Linked DNA regions of Azospirillum brasilense. The protein of the gene in region 2 interacts with the protein of the main gene of each other region in a pairwise test. Links are inferred from orthologs where the notes say so. Each region holds a gene or a part of one and is shown on either strand. Other genes may lie near its edges.

Region 1 (4,940 bases), on a different replicon or contig from region 2:
GCGGGAGGTCAAGCTGCCCTCCGGGGTCATCGTCGGCGCCATCGTGCGCGGCGACGAGGTCATCATCCCGCGCCCGGCCACGGTGATCCGCCCGAAGGACCGCGTCATCATCCTCGCCACCGCCGGTCAGGTGAAAAAGGTGGAGAAGATGTTCGCCGTCCGGCTTGAATTCTTCTGATCGCCTCCCGTATCGTTTTTGGCACCAACAAAAAGAACCTCCATGGCTCGATGGGCATACGTCAACGGCCGTTACCTGCCGCATCGGCAGGCGGCGGTCCATGTGGAAGACCGCGGCTTCCAGTTCGCCGACGGCGTCTATGAGGTGGTGACTCTCCTCGATGGGCGCTTCGCGGACCTGGACGGCCATATGGAGCGTCTGGGCCGCAGCCTGTCGGAACTGCGCATGGACTGGCCGGCGGCCCCGCGCGTCGTGACGATGATCGCCCGCGAGCTGGTGCGGCGGAACGGCGTCCGCAACGGTTCGCTCTACATCCAGGTCACCCGCGGCGTCGCCCCGCGCGACTTCAAGTTCCCGGCAGAGATCCCCGCGACGCTGGTGATGACCGTCAAGCGGGTCACCGCCTTCGCCAAGCCGGAGCAGATCGAGAAGGGCGTGGCCGTGGTCACCGTGCCCGACATCCGCTGGGGCCGGCGCGACATCAAGACGGTCGGCCTCCTCGCCCCGGTCCTGGCCAAGCAGCAGGCCGCCGAATCGGGCGCCTACGAGGCATGGCTGATCGACCCGGACGGCACGGTGACCGAGGGGTCCTCCTCCAACGCCTGGATCGTCACGCAGAACGGCGTGCTGGTGACCCGCGCCCCGTCGCAGAAGATTCTCAACGGCATCACCCGCCTGTCGCTCCTGCGGCTGGCCGGGGAGCGCGGCATTCCGGTCGAGGAGCGCAGCTTCACGGTTGACGAGGCGCTCGCCGCCCGCGAGGCCTTCGTCTCCTCCGCCGGCACTTTCGCGCTGCCGGTGACCCGCATCGACGGGAAGCCGGTGGGCGAGGGCAGGCCGGGTCCGGTCACCTTGACGCTGCGTCAGGCCTATCTCGATTACGTGGCCGGCGGGGTGCCGTCATGAGCGACGCCGCCGCCGTCATCGACCGTCTGCCCGTTCTGCCGCGCGCCGTCCTCTACGACTGGGACAACACGCTGGTGGACAACTGGGGCACGGTGCGTGCCGCGCTGAACCATGCGCTGGTCACCTTCGGCCATCCGGCCTGGACCGAGGAGGAGGCGCGGGAGCGCATCAAGCAGTCGCTGCGCGACAGCTTCCCCCGCATCTTCGGGGAGCGCTGGACCGACGCGCGCGACCTCTTCTACGCCTATTTCGAGGCCCATCACCTGGAGCATCTGCGGCCCCTGCCGGGTGCGGAATCCCTGCTGCGCGGCTTTGCCGAGCGCGGAATCTATCAGGCGGTGGTGTCGAACAAGACCGGCCGCTTCCTGCGGGCGGAAGCCGACGCGCTGGGTTGGACCGGCTATTTCGGCCGTCTGGTCGGCGCCCAGGACGCCGAATTCGACAAGCCGCACGGCGCGCCGGTGCTGATGGCGCTGGAACCGGCGAACATTCCGCCGGGCCCGGACGTCTGGTTCGTGGGGGACGCCGACATCGACATGGAATGTGCCCATGGCGCGGGAATGGTCCCGGTGCTAATAGGGGCGGGCGAGGGCAGCGGCTTCACCCGCTTCCCTCCGGCCCATCGGTACGACACGTGCCATGCATTGTGCGGGTTGGTGGGCAGCGGTGGTGACACCATATCGGATGACCAGTAGTCGAGACGGTTGCGACCAACCATGACCTTATCGCTGCAGGGGGCGGGCTTCTAACAAGGGGCCCCAAAAAACACTGAAGAAGGGGGCGACATAAAATGTCTGAAAAAAGCCAAAATGTGCAGGACGTGTTCCTCAACCACGTCCGCAAGAACAAGACTCCCGTGACCGTGTTCCTCGTGAACGGTGTTAAACTTCAGGGAATCATCACCTGGTTCGACAACTTCTCGGTTCTGCTGCGGCGCGATGCGCATTCGCAGCTCGTCTACAAGCACGCCATCTCCACCGTGATGCCCGCGCATCCGATCCAACTTTTCGAGCCGCCCAAGGAAGGTGAAAACGTCTGATCTTCCGACCAATGGCAACGGCCGGACGCCTGATGCCTCCGGCCGCGCCATCGTGGTCCACCCCGTCCTCCGCAGTGAGGCGGACGGGGTCCTGCGCCATCCCGAATCCTGCCTGGACGAGGCGGTGGGCCTTGCCCGCGCCATCGATCTGGAGGTCGTGCACGCCGAATGCGCGCGGGTGAACCGCCCGCAGCCTTCGATCCTTCTCGGGTCGGGGACGGTGGAGCATTTTGCCCAGATCGTGGAGGAGACGGAGGCATCCCTCGTCATCCTCGACCACGCGCTGTCGCCGGTGCAGCAGCGCAACCTGGAAAAGGCCCTGAAGGTCAAGGTCATCGACCGCACCGGGCTGATCCTGGAGATCTTCGGCGCCCGCGCCCGCACGCGCGAAGGCATGCTCCAGGTCGAACTGGCCGCCCTGACCTACCAGAAGTCGCGCCTCGTCCGCTCCTGGACCCACCTGGAACGCCAGCGTGGCGGCTTCGGCTTCCTCGGCGGCCCCGGTGAATCCCAGCTTGAGATGGACCGCCGTCTGATCGGCGACCGCATCGTCAAGATCAAGAAGGAGCTGGAGGAGGTCCGCCGCACCCGCGGCCTGCACCGCAAGGCCCGCGCCAAAGTGCCGTACCCCGTGGTGGCGCTGGTCGGCTACACCAACGCCGGCAAGTCGACGCTGTTCAACCGGCTGGCCAACGCCGACGTCTTCGCCAAGGACCTGCTGTTCGCCACGCTGGACCCGACGATGCGTCAGGTGACCCTGCCGTCCGGGCGCAAGGTGATCCTGTCGGACACGGTGGGCTTCATCTCCGACCTGCCGCACGGGCTCGTCGCCGCCTTCCGCGCCACGCTGGAGGAGGTCGACGCCGCCGACATCATCCTGCATGTCCGCGACGTCTCCCACCAGGACAGCGAGGCCCAGAAGGCCGACGTGCACACGGTCATGAGCGACATGGGCATCGACCCGGACGCCGACGACCGCGTGATCGAGGTGCTGAACAAGATCGACGCGCTGGACGAGGAGTCCCGCGAGGCGGTCCTCGCCCAAACGGCCCGCAACCCGCGCGCCGTCGCGGTGTCCGCCCTGTCGGGGGCGGGGATCGCCGATCTCGACCGGCTGCTCGACCAGCGGATGAACGCCCACCGCCATGTGGTGGACCTGTCCGTCGCGCTGGGGGACGGGGCGGCGCTCGCGTGGCTCTATGCAAAAGGTGAGGTGCTGGACCGGCGGGACGACGAGGTCCAGGCCCACATCCAGGTGGCCATCGACCCGGCGGATCTGGCCCGTTTCGAGAAACGGTTCGTGCACGGCTGATCTTTCGCCATAAAGGACTCGGGCGCGTCATAATTCGTTCGTGCACGTGCGACGACATGACGCGCCCGATTTCAGCCCCGTCCTACGACGTCCGAGGTGTAGCCTTTTCCCAACGCGCCCCCGATATTTGAACCGGGGAGCCGATGGGTTATCCCCGGGAGGAGGCCCGCCTATGCGTTTGCAGACCGATCCAACACACTTTTCGATCACCGCCTTCCTGGCCGATCAGGTGACCCTGGTCGCCCGCCAGGAGCAGTTGTCGCCCGGTGCCGCGGTGCTGCGCATCCAGGAATTGTCGCGCGACACCGCCGGCCGCGCCCGGCTTCTGGAAATCATCAGTGACGCCTGGCGCAAGGAAACCAACCCGACGGAAAGCAGCAAGATTGCCGCCCTGCGGTCCGAACTGGCCGCCTGGGCGCTGCACGTCACGCCCAGCGACAGCCTGCCGCGCTCCTGACGGAGCGGGGAGGGTGCGGGGTCGAGGATTTGTCCGTGGCTATGCGGCGGGCGGGGCGCCATAATGGGTGCACGGCCCGCCTCTTCTTTTGTCCGGATTCCCTTGCCCGTTCCGCTCGTTCTTCTGCCCCTGGCGCTTTTGGCCTTCATGGCCCCCGCCGCCGCCGCCGAGCGGATGCTGCCGCCGGGATTCGTCGAAGAACCGCCGGTCGCTCCGGAGGATCCCCTGCCGCCGGAACCCGCGGTGTTTCCGCCCGCCCCCTTCAGCCCGCTGGTCGTGGCGCCGGACCCGAAGGAACTGCTGAAGGCCTGCAAGGAAGCCACCTTCACCGACTGTTTCCGCCTGTGGCGTCCACCCCCGCCGCCGCCCAAGGAGGAAACCCGGGAAGCGCGCGACGTTCCGCAGTCCCCACCCGATCCGAACGCGCCGCGCAAGCCGCCGGAACCCGGCCCGCTGACCGGCACGCCGCCCGCCCCCAACCCCGCGGCCGATCAGGCCACCTATGATGCGCTGGTGAGAGCGTTGAAAGACAGTGGTCTGGACGGCAAAGTCATGCTGCCGGAACCGCCGAAGGATGGCGGAACGGTCCTGAGACTCGACCCCCGATCCAACAAAGCGGCACCGAAACCGTGACAGATTTTCCGATTCCTGACGTCGACCGCGTCTCCGCGATCATCCGCGATGTCGCGGAAAGCGAGATCCTTCCCTATTTCCGCGATCTGGCGAACGCCGGCATCCGTGAGAAGACCGGGCCGGCCGATCTCGTGACCCTGGCCGACGAGGCGGGCGAACGCGCCCTGACGCCGCGCCTGCTGGACCTGCTTCCCGGCAGCACGGTGGTGGGGGAGGAAGCCGTCTCCGAGGACAAGTCCCTGCTGGACCGCATCCACGGCGACGCACCGGTCTGGATCATCGACCCGATCGACGGCACCTTGAACTTCGCGAACGGGCGTCCGCTCTTCGCGGTGATCATCGCCCTGGCCTGCCGCGGCGAGACGGTGGCCGGCTGGATCTACGATCCGTGCGACGGGCGCATCGCCACGGCGGT
Region 2 (5,874 bases):
GGCGAAGGTCCAGACGTCCACCGCCTCGACCACGGCGTTCGGATCGCCGTCCACCACGGCACCGGCGCTGTTGCGCACGACGTTCATCTGCTCCGACACGAACTTCACGGTGACCAGCGCGGTGCGGCCGTCCATGCGGGCCTCCACCACATCGGCGTCGGTGATCGTCTCGATGCGCGTTTCCAGCGTCTCGCCCGCCGCTTGGCGCTCGCGCACCGCGCGGGCGAAGTTGTCGTAGACCTCGTCGGACAGCAGCGGGCGCAGGGTGGCCGTGTCGCCCTTGGCGAAGGCCTCCACGATCATCTGGAAAGCGCCGCGGGCCCCCTGAAGGAAGTACTTCTCGTCGAAGCTGGGGTCGGCAGCCTTGATCTGCTCCAGCGCGGTGGCCAGCGACACCGGCTCGTCGGGCGACGGCGCGGCGTTCGGCACGGGCCGCTCGCGGTTGGGCATCGCCACCACATTGTCGGGCTGGTTGTTGGGGCGGGCCGTGAAGGGGTTCGGCCGCTGACGTTCCTCACCGGTGCGGCGGCCGAGCACGCTGCGCAGCCGGTACACGAGAAACGCCGCGATCATCGCGAAGATCAGGATCTCGACGAACACAAACCCATCTCCCATCATCCATCCTTCCGGGTGACTGAAGGCCGGCCCCGAAAACACCGGCCCCGCTTGATCCACTACTGGACCCTCCGGCGGGTGAGCATTAAGTGTACCGGAACGGTGCCGGGACCAAGTCCCTGCTCGCTCTCTCCGCCGAGGATTCCACCCGATGGCCCGTGCCGGAGCTGTTCTCCCAACAAAGATCGGGTGCGTACCCTGGTGTAGATAGGCCCTTGGGGTTGAAAGAGCAAGGACGGCCATGAATCCACTGTTGCTGTTGTTCCTTCTGCTGCCGATCGCGGAAATCGCGACCTTCATCGAGGTCGGCGACTGGATCGGCGCCGGCCCGACGGTCGGGCTGGTCATCCTGTCCGCCGTCCTCGGGTCCGTCCTGATCCGTTGGCAGGGCCTGTCCGTGCTGAAGCGCGCGCAGCAGGCGGCGGAACGTGGCGAGAGCCCGGTCGGCGCCGTGTTCGAGGGATTCTGCGTCGTCGTCGCCGGCCTGCTGCTGATCATCCCCGGTTTCCTGACGGACATCGTCGGAATCCTGCTGTTCGTGCGCCCGATCCGCAACGCTCTGGGCCGCTGGCTGTTCGACCGTATGAAAGGCGCCACCTCCTTCCAGATGCACGGCCGGACTTGGAGCGGCAGCGGCCCCGCCGGCCCGCAAGGCGGCCCGCGCAACCGCCCGCCGCCGGGTGTGATCGACGTCGATTACCAGGAGGTCGACCCCGACGGCGGCCGCCCGGGAAGCGGCGGTCCGGCGGACCGTGACGGGTCGGACGACATGCCCAAGCTGGGTGACTCCCGCTGGGCGCCTCCCGGTTCGCCCCACCGCAACGACCGCGGGTGAAACGCACCGGTTTCACTTTGTGGAGCCCGCGGTTCCGTGCTAGCCAGCGGGTCTTGAAGACCTTTCCATCGTGATGCCGCCCAGCGGCCAGGAGTTGTCCATGTCCGATCAGCAGATCAACGGTCAAGATCAGGAAGCCGCCTCGTCGCTGCCGATGCATGTGCTGGCGCAGTATGTGAAGGACCTGTCCTTCGAGAACCCCAACGCCCCGCAGAGCCTGCTGCCCGGCCAGCCGCAGCCGCAGGTCAACATCGGCGTGGACGTGCAGGTTCAGCCGATGGGCGAGGACGTCTACGAGGTCGTGCTGAAGCTGCATTGCGAGGCCAAGCAGGCCGAGGCGACGGCCTTCCTGGTCGAGGTCGCCTACGGCGGCCTGTTCCAGCTTCCCGGCCTGCCGCAGGAGCATCACCGCCCGGTCCTGCTGATCGAGGCGCCGCGGATGCTGTTCCCGTTCGCCCGCGCCATCGTCGCCGGCTGCACCCAGGACGGCGGCTTCCCGCCGCTGATGATCAACCCGATCGACTTCGTCGACCTGTACCGCCGCCAGACCGCCGGCCAGCAGGCCCAGGCCGAAGAGGCGCCGCAGTCGCCGTTCTGATGACGCGGTTCTGACAGCGCCGTCCTGATCCGAGCCATTGGTTTCGGACAAACAAAAAGGCGGGAGGCTCCATCGGGCCTCCCGCCTTTTTTCATGCCCTCCCCCAGCCTTGGACCGGATGGGGGAGAGGCGACCACCGACTACTGGTTCATGGACTCGAAGAATTCCGAGTTCGACTTGGTGTGCTTCAGCTTGTCGACCAGGAAGTCCACCGCGTCGGTCACGCCCATCGGCATCAGGATGCGGCGCAGGATCCACATCTTGGAGATGGTGCCCTTGTCGACCAGCAGCTCCTCCTTGCGGGTGCCCGACTTGGAGATGTCGATGGCCGGGAAGGTGCGCTTGTCGGAGAGCTTGCGGTCCAGCACGATCTCCGAGTTGCCGGTGCCCTTGAACTCTTCGAAGATCACCTCGTCCATGCGGCTGCCGGTGTCGATCAGCGCGGTCGCGATGATGGTCAGCGAGCCGCCCTCCTCGATGTTGCGGGCCGCACCGAAGAAGCGCTTCGGGCGCTGCAGCGCGTTGGCGTCGACGCCGCCGGTCAGCACCTTGCCCGAGGACGGAACGACGGTGTTGTAGGCGCGGGCCAGACGGGTGATGGAGTCGAGAAGGATCACCACGTCGCGCTTGTGCTCGACCAGCCGCTTGGCCTTCTCGATGACCATCTCGGCGACCTGGACGTGGCGCGTCGCCGGCTCGTCGAAGGTGGAGCTGATGACCTCGCCCCGCACGGAGCGGGCCATGTCGGTCACCTCTTCCGGACGCTCGTCGATCAGCAGGACGATCAGGTAGGCTTCCGGGTGGTTGGTCGCGATGGAATGGGCGATGTTCTGCAGCATCACGGTCTTGCCCGTGCGCGGCGGGGCGACGATCAGCCCGCGCTGGCCCTTGCCCAGCGGTGCCACGAGGTCGATGATGCGGCCCGTGTAGTTCTTCTTGGTCGGGTCGTCGACTTCCATGCGCAGCCGCTCTTCCGGGTAGAGCGGGGTCAGGTTGTCGAAGTTGATGCGGTGGCGGACCTTGTCCGGCGCATCGAAGTTGATCGTGTTGACCTTGAGAAGGGCGAAGTAGCGCTCGCCGTCCTTGGGCGCGCGGATCTGACCTTCCACCGTGTCGCCGGTGCGCAGGCCGAAGCGGCGCACCTGGCTGGGGCTGACGTAGATGTCGTCGGGGCCGGGAAGATAGTTGGCCTCCGGCGAGCGCAGGAACCCGAAGCCGTCCTGAAGAACCTCGAGCACGCCGTCGCCGTAGATCGGAACATCGTTTTCCGCCAACTGCTTGAGGATGGCGAACATCATGTCCTGCTTGCGCAGTGTGCTGGCGTTCTCGATCTGCAATTCCTCCGCGAACGCCAGCAGTTCGGCGGGGCTCTTGCACTTCAGCTCTTGGAGATGCATGGGGGTGCCTTAAGGGAATCGGTCATGCGAGGGGGAGTGCCAGAGGTCCCGGGCCGGCGCAGGGTGCGTCGGTTGAGCGTCGGACGGCGCTGAAGGCTGGGAATGCCTGTCGGACGTCGCGCCCAGATCGTTGGGGAGGGACGGAACGGCGGATGTGGGATGGGTGCCCGCGAGGCTTGCCGCCCCGTGGTGGGAAAGATGGTTAGCGGAACGCCGTCTGCAAGTCAAATGAAAGCGAATTCTTGGAAACGGGGCGGAATCTTGCGCGATTTCGTCCGGGTCACGATGCCGCATCCCCTGTTATCCAGGCCACCGGGACACGACCTGGACGTTCAGGACAGAAGCGGTTTGGCAGGACAGAAACGGTTAGGTTGACATCATGAGCCCGCATGACCGTTCCGCACCCGGAACCATCGTCGCTCCCGAAGCTTCCGCCGACCCCCTGCCCTGGCACGCCCAACCGCCGGACCAGGCCTTGGCCGCGCTGGACAGCCCCGACGACGGGCTGACGCCCGACGAGGCGGCGAAGCGTCAGCGGCGGTACGGCCCCAACCGGCTGACCCCGCCGCCCCGCCGGTCGGCGCTGATGCGCTTCCTGGCGCAGTTCGACAATCTGCTGATCTACGTGCTGGTCGGCGCGGGAATCGTCACGGTCCTGCTGGGCGAGTTCGTCGACGCCGCGGTGATCGCCGGCGTCGTGCTGATCAACGCCGCCATCGGCTATGTCCAGGAAGGCAAGGCGGAGCAGGCGCTGGACGCCATCCGCAGCATGCTGTCGCCGCAGGCGGTGGTTCTGCGCGGCGGCCATCAGGTGACCGTCCCGGCGGAGGATCTGGTGCCCGGCGACCGCGTCCTGCTGGCCTCGGGCGACAAGGTGCCGGCGGACCTGCGGCTGGTCCGCGTCAAGGGGCTGCGCGTGCAGGAGGCGGCGCTGACGGGAGAATCCGTGCCGGTCGCCAAGAGCGCCGACGCGGTGGCCGCGGACGCGCCCCTGGCGGAGCGCGGCGGCATGGCCTATTCCGGCACGCTGGTGGCCCAGGGACAGGCCACCGGCGTCGTGGTGGCCACGGGGGACCGGACGGAGCTGGGCCGCATCGGCACGCTCCTGGCGGGCGTGGAGGAGCTGACCACGCCGCTGCTCGCCCAGATGGCCGTCTTCGGGCGCTGGCTGACCATCGGCATCCTGGCGCTGACCGCGCTGACCTTCCTCTACGGCGCGCTGGTCCAGGGGGAGCCCTGGCCGGAAATGGTCATGGCCGCGGTCGGTCTGGCGGTGGCGGCGATCCCGGAAGGGCTGCCGGCGGTGATGACCATCACGCTGGCCATCGGCGTCACCCGCATGGCCCGGCGCAACGCCATCATCCGCCGCCTGCCGGCGGTGGAAACGCTGGGCTCGGTCGGGATCATCTGCTCCGACAAGACCGGCACGCTGACCCGCAACGAGCTGGTCGTGCAGACCGTGGTGACCACGGCGGGCGATTGCGCGGTGACCGGCACCGGCTACCGCCCCGAGGGCGAGTTCCGCCGCGACGGCAAGGCCCTGGACCCCGCCGCCGATCCCGTCCTGGCCGAGCTGGCCCGCGCCGCCCTGCTGTGCAACGACGCGGAGCTTCAGCGCGGCGAGGAGGGGTGGACGGTGGCCGGCGACCCGACCGACGGCGCCCTGCTGGCGCTGGGCATGAAGGCCGGGCTCGACGCGCGGGAGGAGACGGCCCGCCGCCCGCGTACGGACGTCATCCCCTTCGAATCCGAACACAAGTACATGGCCACCCTGCACCACGACCATGAGGGGCACGGGCTGCTGTACGTCAAGGGCGCGCCGGAGCGCGTTCTGTCCATGTGCGCGCACGTACGGGCCGCGGACGGCGGCAGCGCGCCGCTCGACATCGCCCATTGGCTGGCGCGGGTGGAGGATCTGGCGGCGCGCGGCCAGCGCGTCCTGGCGCTCGCCGGTCGCCCCGCTTTGCCCGGCCAGACCGTGCTCGACATGGACGATGTACGCGAGGGGCTGACCCTGCTCGGCCTGTGCGGCTTCATCGACCCGGCGCGGGAGGAGGCGGTGGCGGCGGTGGCCGAGTGCCAGGCGGCGGGAATCCGCGTCAAGATGATCACCGGCGACCACGCCGGCACCGCCCAGGCCATCGGGCGGCAATTCAACCTGTCGGGCGACGCGGTGTCGGGAAGCGAGCTGGACCGGCTGGACGACGCGGCGCTGGTCGCTGTGGCGCGCGAGGCCGACGTCTTCGCCCGCACCACGCCGGAGCACAAGCTGCGCCTCGTCCGCGCGCTCCAGACGGCCGGCTACACGGTCGCCATGACGGGAGACGGGGTGAACGACGCCCCCGCGCTGAAGCGCGCCGACGTGGGCGTCGCCATGGGCTGCAAGGGGACGGAGGCCGCGAAGGAGGCCGCCAGCATGGTGCTGGCCG

Evidence for each region. Proteins that work in one complex are often made in the same cells at the same time.
Region 1: the proteins of rho (region 2) and hfq interact in binary tests that used the Escherichia coli proteins (3 or more experiments, as listed by UniProt). The link is inferred for Azospirillum brasilense from one-to-one orthologs.

Annotation. Positions count from the first base shown.
Region 1 is NZ_CP032346.1:419,493-424,432, forward strand. What follows is about bases 607-3,498. They hold hfq (RNA chaperone Hfq), read left to right. Parts: upstream 607-1,874; coding sequence 1,875-2,123; downstream 2,124-3,498. Other genes in these bases: D3869_RS15980 (D-amino-acid transaminase), read left to right, coding at 607-1,084; D3869_RS15985 (HAD family hydrolase), read left to right, coding at 1,081-1,779; hflX (GTPase HflX), read left to right, coding at 2,176-3,435. In the rest of the region: Trk system potassium transporter TrkA, read left to right, coding at 1-178; more of D3869_RS15980, read left to right, coding at 221-606; D3869_RS16000 (hypothetical protein), read left to right, coding at 3,608-3,892; D3869_RS16005 (hypothetical protein), read left to right, coding at 3,995-4,525; D3869_RS16010 (inositol monophosphatase family protein), read left to right, coding at 4,522-4,940. UniProt on the Escherichia coli protein: RNA chaperone that binds small regulatory RNA (sRNAs) and mRNAs to facilitate mRNA translational regulation in response to envelope stress, environmental stress and changes in metabolite concentrations.
Region 2 is NZ_CP032345.1:1,613,960-1,619,833, reverse strand. The notes cover bases 1,318-4,103. They hold rho (transcription termination factor Rho), read right to left. Parts: upstream 3,446-4,103; coding sequence 2,189-3,445; downstream 1,318-2,188. Other genes in these bases: D3869_RS07820 (cation-transporting P-type ATPase), read left to right, coding at 3,825-4,103; secB (protein-export chaperone SecB), read left to right, coding at 1,551-2,048; D3869_RS07835 (FxsA family protein), read left to right, coding at 1,318-1,450. Outside these bases: D3869_RS07840 (Tim44/TimA family putative adaptor protein), read right to left, coding at 1-615; more of D3869_RS07835, read left to right, coding at 857-1,317; more of D3869_RS07820, read left to right, coding at 4,104-5,874. UniProt on the Escherichia coli protein: Facilitates transcription termination by a mechanism that involves Rho binding to the nascent RNA, activation of Rho's RNA-dependent ATPase activity, and release of the mRNA from the DNA template.